DNA from 4 places in the Vibrio sp. R10-SG3-ISO3 genome. Region 1 is predicted to be linked to each of the others. Evidence: predicted binding sites of a transcription regulator. Region 1 holds the regulator's gene; each other region holds the start of a gene.
The links. Region 1 encodes CRP, which controls carbon source genes, mostly activating them, when cyclic AMP is high. Its sites were predicted from a motif close to TGTGANNNNNNTCACA; they were not measured.
Positions count from the first base shown of each region.

Region 2: a site for CRP is predicted at 1,647-1,662, ahead of malT (HTH-type transcriptional regulator MalT). Genes of this name have one in related genera too.
Region 3: a site for CRP is predicted at 1,410-1,425, ahead of AC6R1A_RS12330 (NupC/NupG family nucleoside CNT transporter). Genes of this name have one in related genera too.
Region 4: a site for CRP is predicted at 996-1,011, ahead of recB (exodeoxyribonuclease V subunit beta). Genes of this name have one in related genera too.

Region 1 covers NZ_JCBDHE010000030.1:63,573-66,757, forward strand. The annotation lists gene AC6R1A_RS07210 (phosphoribulokinase) at 1-647, shown strand, start outside; gene crp (cAMP-activated global transcriptional regulator CRP) at 905-1,537, shown strand; gene AC6R1A_RS07220 (DUF1338 domain-containing protein) at 1,695-2,486, opposite strand; gene astD (succinylglutamate-semialdehyde dehydrogenase) at 2,606-3,185, opposite strand, start outside.
Region 2 covers NZ_JCBDHE010000023.1:39,585-42,769, reverse strand. The annotation lists gene malT (HTH-type transcriptional regulator MalT) at 1-1,467, opposite strand, end outside; gene AC6R1A_RS06050 (glycogen/starch/alpha-glucan phosphorylase) at 2,024-3,185, shown strand, end outside.
Region 3 covers NZ_JCBDHE010000043.1:104,864-108,048, forward strand. The annotation lists gene AC6R1A_RS12330 (NupC/NupG family nucleoside CNT transporter) at 2-1,264, opposite strand; gene AC6R1A_RS12335 (TatD family hydrolase) at 1,470-2,243, opposite strand; gene AC6R1A_RS12340 (DUF5363 family protein) at 2,243-2,410, opposite strand; gene yaaA (peroxide stress protein YaaA) at 2,460-3,185, opposite strand, start outside.
Region 4 covers NZ_JCBDHE010000043.1:54,362-57,546, reverse strand. The annotation lists gene recC (exodeoxyribonuclease V subunit gamma) at 1-814, shown strand, start outside; gene recB (exodeoxyribonuclease V subunit beta) at 1,188-3,185, shown strand, end outside.

The DNA.
Region 1 (3,185 bases):
ACTTCCCTGCGCTGTCTGAGTTTTTTAAGCAGTATGGCAATGAAGGCACAGGGCAAATTCGTCGCTACTTGCACACCTTCGATGAAGCCGTGCCCTACAATCAAATGCCGGGTACCTTCACGCCGTGGCAAGATTTGCCGGAAAATTCTGACATGCTGTTCTACGAAGGACTGCATGGCGGCGTGGTGGATGGTGAGGTCAACGTCGCCCAACACGTCGACTTTTTGATTGGCATGGTACCGATTGTGAACTTGGAGTGGATTCAAAAATTCGTCCGTGACACGCGCGATCGCGGTCACTCACGCGAAGCGGTAATGGACTCGATTGTCCGCTCGATGGATGACTACCTCAACTACATTACCCCGCAATTTTCGCGCACCCACATCAACTTCCAACGCGTGCCGACCGTCGATACGTCCAACCCACTTAACGCTAAAGGCATCCCAAGTTTGGATGAAAGCTTTGTAGTGATCCGCTTGCGCGGCATCAAACAGGTCGACTTCCCATACCTGCTCGCTATGATTGATGGCTCTTTCATGTCGCGCCACAACACTATTGTCGTGCCGGGGGGTAAGATGAGTTTTGCGATGGAGCTCATCGTCAGACCTATCCTACAGCAGCTTATCGAGACGGGTAAAATTGGCTAGCGATCAGTCCTAAGACCCGTTTACTTGTCATACCGTGATCATGTGCACATTTTTGCGTAAACAATCACCAACTTGACACGATTAAAATCAAGAAATCCCTTTTGAAAAAGGCTACTATTTGTAACCGAAACAAAGATGGCTTGCAGCATTGAATAAGTGCTCTTATCCTAAAAAGCCTTGTTCAAGGCTTCGCGCCTTTTACTGGCGCGACAAAAATGGAAAGCGGCAAGCGTACCCTGCAGAGGAAGTGAGATATTATGGTTCTAGGTAAACCTCAAACCGATCCAACATTAGAGTGGTTCCTGTCACATTGTCATATTCATAAGTACCCATCAAAAAGCACATTGATCCACGCCGGTGAGAAAGCAGAGACGCTTTACTACATCGTCAAAGGCTCTGTGGCGGTACTGATTAAAGACGAAGAAGGTAAGGAAATGATCCTTTCTTACCTAAACCAAGGTGACTTTATCGGTGAACTTGGTCTATTTGAAGAAGATCAAGAGCGTACCGCTTGGGTTCGCGCTAAATCACCTTGTGAAGTTGCAGAGATCTCATTCAAGAAATTCCGTCAGCTTATCCAAGTCAACCCTGACATCCTGATGCGTCTATCTGCGCAAATGGCAAGCCGCCTACAAGTGACGAGCCAAAAAGTCGGTGACCTCGCCTTCCTAGACGTGACAGGCCGCATCGCGCAGACGCTACTTAACCTAGCGAAACAGCCAGATGCCATGACGCACCCAGACGGCATGCAAATCAAGATCACGCGTCAAGAGATCGGTCAGATTGTCGGCTGTTCACGTGAGACCGTTGGCCGTATCTTGAAGATGCTTGAAGAGCAAAACCTGATCTCCGCCCACGGTAAAACCATCGTCGTCTACGGCACGCGATAGGGCATTAGAGGCGAGTTCCTAGTGGCTAGTTCCTAGAGAAAACCTTTAAAGATTAAGAAAGCCACCCTGTCTACCAGCGGTGGCTTTTTATTTACCAGTACCCAGTTCCCATCACCCATTTCACCAGCCCCTCTAGCAACTAGGAACTAGGCACTCCCTACCCATTCGTACTCTCAAATATCTTATCCGCTGACGCCGCGACAAACCCTGGGTAGAGCTCACCATTACTCATCGGATAGCGTTTGGCGAATTCGTAGAAGCCGCCTGGGATCACTTGCGTACCGTCACTAAAGCTCACCTCGACTTTGTCTGCCATGGTGGACGATTGCTCAAGCAATACCTCTGGTGAGCCTTTCACTTCGCCACCCGACTCATTGATGACAAAGCCCGCTTGGCGCAGGTGCTCATTCACCGCCGCGACCTCGTCAAATGCCTTGAGCTGATTAACGCTTACGGTGAAATGGTTGGCCCCATAGCCGTGCGCCGCAAGCCATGCTGCGTACTCACTCTCTTGGGCGAGGGTTTGAAAATCTTCATAGCTGAGATCCCACAAACGGCCCGCATACAAAAACTCATGGCTTTGCAGTGCGGATGCCTCCACTTGTGCCACCAGCTTGCTGACAATGCGTTGCAGCGGCGCTGAGCACTCTTCGACTTTCAGCTCACTGATGAACACTTTTGGCAACGTCGGATCGGCGTGCTCGTAGTGCTTGGCGACCAAGTGTTTGCTCTCAAACAGGTAGTCACCGCACGCTTGGTAACCTAGCGCAATAAATGGCGCAGCCAATGTCTCGATACCGAGCGGCGCAATGTTAAAGGTGCGCAGCGCAATATGGTCATTGATCAGCGGCTCATCTTCTTCTAAAAGCTGATGAACCTTGGCCGCTTGAGGACATAGACGGGAAATATAGTCTTGCCACAGTAAATCGAACAGTTGAGCAGGCGTCATAACGTCTCCATGTTAATCGTGAAGCTGAATCGTAAAGCTGGTTCTTTAAAAGAATGGCTTAATCACAAACCTAGCAATGAATCGAACACCTTGGGCTCCAAGCGAGCCCAAGGTGCGTCTTACAGTTCTACACCCGGGCTTAACGTCTCAGGCAGCAAGGTGTGCTCGCCTTCCATCGACGCCATAGGGTAAGCGCAATAATCCGCAGCGTAGTAAGCACTTGGGCGAAGGTTGCCCGAGGCGCCCGGTCCGCCAAACGGCGCATCGCCACTTGCCCCAGTTAATTGGCGGTTGCGATTGACGATCCCTGCACGAATGTGGTCAACAAAGTAGGCCCACTCATCATCATCGGTGGACACCAGCCCAGCAGAGAGACCAAAGCGGGTGTCATTGGCCAGCTCAACGGCGCGCTCAAGACCTTGATAACGCACCACTTGCAGCAGCGGGCCAAAATACTCTTCATCTGGCAGCGCTTCGATGGCCGTGACATCAATAATCCCCGGAGTGACAAACGCCGCCTCGCCCGCTTTCGCTTCCACCAAGCTCACACCACCAAGGCTCTGCAAGTTCGCCTGTGCGTTGAGGATAAAGTGTGCCGCAGCTTTCGAAATTTGTGGGCCCATAAAAGGCGCTGGCTCTGCAAACGGCTGATCGACGCGCAGCTTGCGTGTGGCCTCAACCAAGCGATTGACCAAGGCA
Region 2 (3,185 bases), on a different contig from region 1:
GCTTCGATAGACCGTGCTGTCAACTTGGCTCAGTGCCAGCTCAGCCAGCTCCAACGCTTTTTCTGGTTGGTTCTGGTTGATGGCGACTTGCGCGCGCAGGGCGTTGAATTCACCTTGCTCTTTGCTGTTGAGTACTACGTTGAACTGGCGCATTTGCTCATCGGCTTTGGCAAGTAAGTCACCGACATCGTTGTAACGGTGCTGACTCTGCGCGAGCCACGCTTGCAACATACACAATTTCGGTTCGCTGTAGAGCTGCTCCGGCGATAACGAATCAATGGCCTGCTCTAGGGCTTTAAGTTCACCACCATTGAACATTTTCCAGCCAAACTGGCTCAAAATATCGGCGATCAGTTGGCTGTCTTTGGCTTCTTGCGCGTGTTTGAGTGCTTCATGGGGCGAGGATTGTTTGAGCCAAGCGCGCGCGGCGACTTGGTGCAGCTCTTGCTCTTTTTGCGGCATACGCGCTGAGCGCTCATGTGCAAGAAACTCGGCAAATAGATTGTGGAAGCGATACCAGTTTTGTTCACCTTCAAGCGGGTGGATAAACAGCCCATAGCGGTTGAGAGACTCAATCATACTGAGAGCGTCATCACGCTGAGTCAGCGCCGCCACCATGCTGTCGTTGAAGTGATCCAGCACCGAGCATTGCAGTAAGAACTGACGTGTCTCTTGGTCGAGCAGATCAAACACTTCTTCAACCAAATAATCCCACAGATGCGCGTGATTAAACTGCGAAAAAGACTCAGCCGATTGCGCCAACGTGCGATTTTGACCTTGCGCTTGAAGGGCGATCAACTGCAGGGCCGATGGCCAACCTTCGACGTAGTTGCGCAGGTTGTCTGCCGTGGCATCATCAATGCCATCGGCGATGCGCTGGTTGAAGAAACGGGTGGTCTCTTCGGTATCGAACGCCAGCAACTCGTCACCGATCTCAATCATCAGATCGCGCACACGTAAGTTGGCTGTGCCGAGTGGCGGCGCGGCGCGACTGGTGACGACTAATGTCAGGTTGTCGGGCATGTGCTTGAGGAAAAAGCGCATCGCCTCGTGGATCTCATCGTCAGAAATAAGGTGGTAGTCATCAAGGACCACATAACACTCGTTAAAATACTCGGACATCTCCGCAAATACTTCACTGAACAAGGAGTGAAGTGAGGAAAATTGACGCTTTTCGGCCAATTTCTGCGAATTCGGACAAGCCTGATTGGTCGCTTTGTTTAGGGCTTGCAGCAGGTAGTTCATGAAGCGGAACGGGTCATTATCGCTTTCATCGATGCTGTACCAGCCGACATTAGGTTTGTCGGCGAGCCACTGGGCGGCCATGGTGGTTTTACCGTATCCGGCAGGTGAGCGAAACAGCACCAGTTTGTAGCAGGGTGCTTGCTGAAGTAAATCAAGAACTCTTGGGCGTACGATGGCGTTGTGTAAACGGCCAGGACGCGTGAGTTTCGAAGGAATCCACATCTTCTCATCCTTATCTTATTGTCAGTGAACGTGTCAGCGAGCACGACGTCAAGATGGGTTGTTTTTTGTTCGATCTTTGTTGTTGAGTGGGATGTTACTTAAGAGTTGGTGGGATTGTTATGTGAGGAGAGCGACTTTTTCGCATATTTCACATTTTGTGCGTCTCTACGCCCTTGTTTTGTGATGTAAATCACATAAATCTATTCAGTAAAACTTGTCTCAACTCATTCTTTGCACGAAAAATAGTGTAATTTGCACTCAGGATGAAAACATTCTGTGATTCACGCTGCATATTTTTCATTTGCCAGTTTTTGATTTCGACGAAGTTTCATACACCTTAGGTAAGGTCGTTTAGGGTCATGGTGTGATCTTAATCAACAGAGTCCAGTTCACTCATCGGTTTATTGCGAGTTGGATCACTGCTTGTTGTGAATTACGCCCTCTACGCCCTGACTCCTCCTCCTAAATCGCTACCGAAGTAGGAGGATGTTTTGCAAGACAGAGCATTGCACGATATGTCTCAGATGGATTGAAACCGATAAGTGAGATTTCTCTAATGAAACCTACTCAACAGAAAAAATTTGATAAAGCCAGCTTTCAAGCTGACGTTAAAATGCACCTTTCTGCGACCTACGCGAAAACCGTAGACACCGCAACTCCGCGTGAATGGTACCTTGCTATGGGTAAAGCCCTGGCAGAGATCACAACGCTGGATCTTTTGAAAACCGAGCAAGACCCATGCATCAAGAACGCGAAAAGCGTCAACTACCTATCTCTTGAATTTCTTATCGGTCGTTTAACCGGTAACAACCTAATCAGCTTAGGTCTCTACGAGCAGATCACAGATGCAATGGCCGAACTGGGCCAAAACCTGACCGACTTGTTGGAAGAAGAGCGCGACCCGTCTCTGGGTAACGGTGGTCTAGGTCGTTTGGCGGCGTGTTTTATGGATTCTTGTGCAGCGCAAGAGTTCCCAACCGTTGGTTACGGTTTGCACTACGAATACGGTCTGTTCAAGCAATCTTTTGTTGACGGACGTCAGCAAGAAGCGCCGGATGCTTGGCGTGGTGTCGAAGGCTACCCGTGGGAAGTCGCGCGCCCAGAATTAGCGCAAGAAATTGGCTTCTACGGCCGCGTTGAAGTGAGTTACGAGAACGGCAAAGAAGTACGCAAATGGGTACCGGGCATGAGCGTGAAAGCGATGCCTTGGGACTTACCGATTGTCGGTTATGAATCTGACACGGTATACCCGCTGCGTTTGTGGGAATGTCAGGCGATTGCGCCATTCTCATTGGCAAGTTTCAACAACGGCGATTACTTCGAAGCGCAGCACGCGCTGATTGACGCCGGCAACATTACTAAAGTGCTGTACCCGAATGACAACCATGAGAAAGGCAAAACACTGCGTTTGATGCAGCAGTACTTCCACTCAGCAGCATCGGTACGTGACATTTTACGTCGTCACGAAGCAGCGGGTTTTGCACTTGCGGATCTTCCAAAGCAAGAAACAATTCAGCTTAACGATACTCACCCAACGATTGCTATCCCTGAATTGATGCGCATTTTGCTCGATGAAAAAGGGCTATCTTGGGATAAAGCGTGGGAAATCAGTTCGCAAACCTTCGCGTACACCAACCACACACTATTGCCAGAAGCATTGGAAACGTGGCCAGAGTCTTTGATTCAACGTCTGCTACCACGTCATATGGAGATCATTT
Region 3 (3,185 bases), on a different contig from region 1:
ATTAGAAAGATAGGAAGAAGCCAGCGATGGTTGCTGCCATCAAGTTAGACAGAGTACCTGCTGCGACCGCTTTCACACCCATACGAGCGATGTCGTGACGACGGTTTGGCGCTAGACCACCTAGACCACCTAGTAGAATCGCAATTGAAGAAAGGTTTGCGAAACCACATAGCGCGAACGAGATGATAGCGGCTGTCTTAGTCGACATCACTTCACCGGTTGCTGGTACAACTTGAGCTGCATCACCAACGTAAGGAACGAAGTTTAGGTAAGCAACGAATTCGTTCACCACCAGTTTCTGACCGATGAATGAACCCGCTAGCGTCGCTTCTTCCCAAGGCACACCAATTAGGAATGCAAGTGGTGAGAAGATGTAACCTAGAAGAATTTCTAGTGTCAGTTCAGGCATACCGAACCAACCGCCAACGCCACCTAGGATGCCGTTGATAAGAGCAATAAGGCCGATGAACGCAAGTAGCATTGCACCAACGTTAAGCGCAAGCTGTAGACCGACAGACGCACCGCCAGCTGCTGCATCGATAACGTTAGCAGGCTTGTCGTCACCACCGTCGATGTCCGCGCCTAGATCGTCATTTGGCGTGTCAGTTTCAGGTTTGATGATTTTAGCGAACAGTAGACCACCTGGTGCTGCCATGAATGATGCAGCAACAAGGTACTCTAGAGGTACACCCATTGAAGCGTAACCAGCAAGTACACCACCTGCTACAGACGCTAGACCACCACACATCACTGCAAATAGCTCAGACTGAGTCATTTTAGGTACAAACGGACGAACCACAAGTGGTGCCTCAGTTTGACCTACGAAAATGTTCGCTGCTGCAGACATAGACTCGGCACGTGATGTACCCAGTGCTTTTTGTAGACCGCCACCAAGAATCTTGATAACCCACTGCATCACACCGATGTAGTAAAGTACAGAAATTAGCGCAGAGAAGAAGATTAGCGTTGGTAGTACTTGGAAAGCAAAGATGAAACCGATACCGTCAACTGAGAAGTTAACTAGGCTGCCGAATAGGAAACCAGTACCGTCTTTACCGTAGTCGATCACGTTTTGTACACCAGCTGAGAAACCAGCTAGAAGATCACGACCCCATGGTACGTACAGAACGAAACCACCGATGATGAATTGGATAGCAAAAGCGCCACCCACAGTTCTTAGATTGATAGCTTTGCGGTTATCAGACAGTAGAAGCGCGATAGCGATCAAAACTGCCATACCGACTAGGCTCATAAACAGGCTCATAGTTTATGACTTCCTTATTAAGTTATTTGTTGGCGTGTTACAAAATGGAGCTCAAAAGCACGGGCAATTATACTCATCCGTCCACCGATAAAGTAATGCCGCGTTCACAGTTTCTGATAAGATTCACCACTTGTTCACTCGTAAGTGTGACAATAGTCACAACCAAAGTTTACAGAAATCATAAAAAGCACATTTTATTTAGAATTCATTCACAAATAGACAGTGCCAAAAAGCTGTTTTTCCAAACGTTTTCCGCAACCGTTTGCTCACAACTCTGCTTCAGTTGCGCCAATGTCGTTAACACTTGGGGTAAACGCTTAGGATGATTGGCTTGGCCTTGATACCCTGACAACGGCATGTCTGGCGCGTCGGTTTCCAAAACAAGATGGTCGATGGGCACCTGCGTCACCGCTTGACGCGTCTTATTCGCTCTTGGGTAGGTAATCACTCCGCCCACACCGATGTAGAAACCGAGCTCAACAAATTGCATCGCTTGCTGATAGCTGCCGGAAAACCCATGCAAAATCCCACCGTAGTGAAAACGGTGCTGTTTAAGCAGTTGCAACAAGCGGTGATAGTTTTTTCGCCCGTGAAGAATCAAGGGCCGCCGCAGGTTCTTGGCCACGCTGATCTGCGCCTCAAACACCGCTTCTTGTCGCTGCGCGTCGACATCGATCATGGCATCTAAGCCGCACTCTCCGACCGCGACACACACTGAGCCTGCCGACTCACATTGAGCTTCTAGGCGACTGACCTCAATCAATGAGTCGGTGTGAACAAAATAGGGATGGCACCCCAAACTGACGTACAAGCTCGTGTGCTGGTGAGATAGCGCAATAAGATCGCTCCAATTGCTTTCGCCAATCGCAGGAACAAGAAAACGCTCGACTCCTTGCTCACTGGCTTCTTGCAATGTTGCCCCCAATTGAGCCTTAAATGGGGCAAAATCGAGATGACAGTGAGTATCAAAAAGGCGCATTACTGCTGCGCCTTTGAAGTGGGTGATGAGGACGAAGTGGCAGCGTCGCTCTGCCTTGCATCATCAGATCGGTACGGCACGCAACTGCGCTTTTGCCCAGGAGTAAGGCCCATCGAGTGGCACCAAGCGTCGTAGCGCTCAAGCCAATGTTTTAATCTCTTCCACATGTGCATGACTCCCCTGCCCGATGCTAGCAACGATGACCACTCGCCTTCACTACTGCTCTTCACGTTTGAAGACTAACTCAGTCGCGCTCGACTCATCCTCAGCAAAGGTGTACCCCGCCGTGTTGAACTGGGTCAAATCCGCGACACTCTCGATGCGGTTTTCGATAATAAAACGCGCCATCATGCCGCGCGCTTTTTTGGCATAAAAGCTGATCACTTTATATTGGCCGTTTTTGCAGTCTTTAAACACCGGCGTAATCACCTGCGCATCCAAGTTCTTTTGCTTAACCGCCTTAAAATACTCATTGGAGGCTAGGTTGACCAAGACGTTGTCCCCTTGTTCGGTGATCGCTTGATTGAGCTTGTCGGTAATCACATTCCCCCAGAACTGATACAAGTTGGTGCCTTTCTCATTGGCAAGCTTAGTCCCCATTTCAAGACGGTATGGTTGCATCAGGTCAAGCGGCTTAAGCAGACCATAAAGGCCAGACAGCATACGTAAATGGCGCTGAGCGTACTCGAAATCCGCCTCTGTGAGTGTCTGGGCATCAAGACCTGTATAGACATCGCCTTTGAACGCCAAAATCGCTTGGCGGGCATTGTCGAGTGTGAATGTCTCGCTCCACTCTTGGAAGCGGCCAACGTTCAGATCGGCGATTTTGTCACTGACCTTCATCAAACTCGCCACATCGGCTGGCGTCAGTTTACGGCACACCTCAATCAACTGCTTGGAGTAGTCAATTAACTCAGGCTGTGTGTAGGTTTCGGTCACCAA
Region 4 (3,185 bases), on a different contig from region 1:
CGGACTGGAAAGCTATCAGTTGCGCGATGAGCTGCTTACGACACTGCTGACCGCTCACACATTAGCTGATCGCGATCCTAGTCGCTTGATGGCGCAATGTGTGGCGAAGCATCGCGCCGAAGGGCGTTTGCCTATTGGCGCTTTTGGTGACATTGAGTTTGAAACCAACCGAGTGCAAAGTGAAGAGTTAGCGAAAACCTTGCACGGATTGTGTCAAGCTCCTTGTGAGGATCATGAAGTCACTCTCACGTTGGATGTGCTTGGCGATGGCAAACCCGTACAGCTGGTCGGCTGGTTGACTCAAGTGTACCAATCTGGGCTAGTGCGTTTTCGTACTGGGCGGATTCGATCTCAAGACTATCTCTCCGCTTGGCTTGATCATTTGGCCATGGCCGCCAGTGGTCGTGCGCTGCGCACTCACCTGATCGGCTATGACAAAAAAGAAGGGGCGCAGCATCTGGTCTACCCTGCACTAGAGTCTCGTGAGCAAGCGTACGCACTACTCAATGAGCTGGTGGGTCTTTACTACCAAGGCATGAGTGAGCCTTTACCTTATTTCCCTCGTACCGCTTTAGCGGCGATAGAAGCGGGCTTTAGTCGCGGAAAGTGGGTGGACGATGAAGACAAATCGCTGAAAAAAATGGCCGATACGTTCAATGATGGCTACATGTCGAGTGGCGAAGGCAACGACAGTTACATTCGTCGTATTTGGCCGCAATGGGATGAGGAACTGGCCGCTCGAGTGCGTACATTGGCTGCTCGCGTCATTCAAGCACCTCGTCTCGCTGCACAAGATGCTGCCGATGTGTCGTAGAGGGGCAGTGAAAATGAAAAGTAAAAATAGCAGAAGGTAAAGTGGCCGCCAGAAAATCATTATAGTGTAGGGCGTTCGCTGTACGGCCACAGGTCAGAGGGACCATGATTTGTTGGGTTGATGGGCAGACACACTGCCTCAACTCGTGCTGCGAATACTAACGACTCACTCTATAGGCTGCTGTGAGTAAGATCGCAGAACTCCCCGTATTTTTATGGGGTTAACAGATAAAATAGCGTTTTATTAACCGGATCACATTGAGTATTAGCACTAATATTGTCGAGCTGAATCGTGATAGGTGAAACATCCATGAATTCATACAATGTTCGATTGAGCCAATGTGTGAACTCGAACAGTTAAAGGGCAGAATTTTATGACCGCATCGTCTCGTTCCACTCTTTCTAGTGGTGGTGATATCACACCGACCGCACTCGATACGATGACTTTTCCATTGCATGGTGCTCGGCTGATTGAAGCCTCCGCTGGGACAGGAAAAACCTTTACCATTGCAGGGCTTTATTTGCGCTTGTTGCTCGGGCATGGCGACGAGCAGACTCGGCACGCGCATCCGCTCACTGTGGATCAGATTTTGGTGGTGACCTTTACTGAGGCTGCCACGGCGGAGCTGCGCGATAGGATCAGGGCGCGTATTCATGACGCGCGCCTTGCTTTTGCTCGTGGCCAAAGCAGCGACCCAGTGATCGAGCCTTTGCTTGAAGCGGTGACGGATCACGCCCAAGCTGCGCAAATATTGCTGCAAGCGGAAAGGCAGATGGATGAAGCCGCCGTCTACACGATTCATGGTTTCTGCCAGCGGATGCTGACGCAAAATGCGTTTGAGTCAGGCAGTCGATTTAGCAATGAATTTGTCACTGATGAAAGCCATCTAAAAGCGCAAGTGGTCGCAGATTATTGGCGGCGTAATTTCTATCCATTACCCCCCCAACTGGCAGGTGAAATTCGCCGAATTTGGCGGGCGCCGAATGAGCTGTTAGCCGCGATTTCGAACTATTTGACTGGTGCACCTTTGGCGTTAAGCGTGCCTGCAATGCAGGGCAGCTTAGCGGATTTGCATGAGCGTAATCTGGCTCAAATTGATGAACTTAAGGCACTTTGGCGAGCGCATCAAGACGAGGTGCAGGCGATCATCAACGAGTCAGACGTCAATAAGCGCAGTTACAGTAAAAAATCGCTACCGACCTGGATAGAGAGTGTTTCTGCCTGGGCTGCCCAGGCGACGACAAACTATGAGATACCCACGGCGCTGGAGAAGTTTGCGCAAAACGCACTGCTTGAAAAAACACCGAAAGGCCAAGCGCCTGAGCACCCGTTATTTGCACGTATTGAAGCCCACCTCGCTCACCCGGTAGATCTCAAAGCGCCGATGTTGGCTCATGCGATAGAGCATTGCCGCACAATGCTGGCAGCGGCCAAAGCTCAGAAGCAGTGGCTCTCGTTTGATGACTTGTTGACTCAGCTTTCTGCGGCGATCGACCTTGATGATACTGAGCTACTGCGTGAGCGGATTCGCACTCTCTATCCCGTTGCAATGATCGACGAATTCCAAGATACCGACCCGCTGCAATACAGTATTTTCAGTCGTATTTACCTTGATCGCCCTGAGTGCGGTCTGTTTATGATTGGCGACCCGAAACAGGCGATTTACGCGTTTCGTGGCGCGGATATTTTTACCTACATTAAAGCGCGCCAACAGGTGACGTCGCATTTCACTTTAGGCACGAACTGGCGCTCAAGCGCAGATATGGTGGCAGCGGTCAATCAAGTGTTTTCAGTGCCGAAAAGCCCGTTTATCTACGATCAAGATATTCCTTTTTATCCCGTCAACGCCTCTCCGGGTTCTGAGCGCAAAGGTTGGACTTTAAGCGGCACACGACAACCAGCGTTGACGTATTGGTTACAAGAAGCTGAAGAGAAACCGCTGCCCAAAGGTGAGTACCTTGAGGCGATGGCGAGTGCGACGGCCAACCAGATCCAGACAATTCTTCAGGCTGCGGCTAATAATGAGGCCATGTTGGTAGGCGCGAAAGGCGATCAGGCGATTGAGGCCGGTGATATTGCTGTGTTGGTGCGCACTGGGAATGAAGGTCGGATGATCAAACAAGCGCTGGCCGATCAAGGCATTGCCAGTGTCTATCTCTCCAATCGAGACAGTGTGTTCAGTTCTGTTGTTGCAAGCGATGTGCAGCGTCTATTGCAAGCGGTGCTGACGCCCGAGTACGACAGAGCGTTAAGAGCGTGCTTAGCCAGCGAACTGTTCGCCCTTGATGCTGCAACACTTGATAGCTTGAACAACGATGAAAACGAGTGGGAAAACGCGATCGATGAGTTTAAAGGTTACCGCCAACTTTGG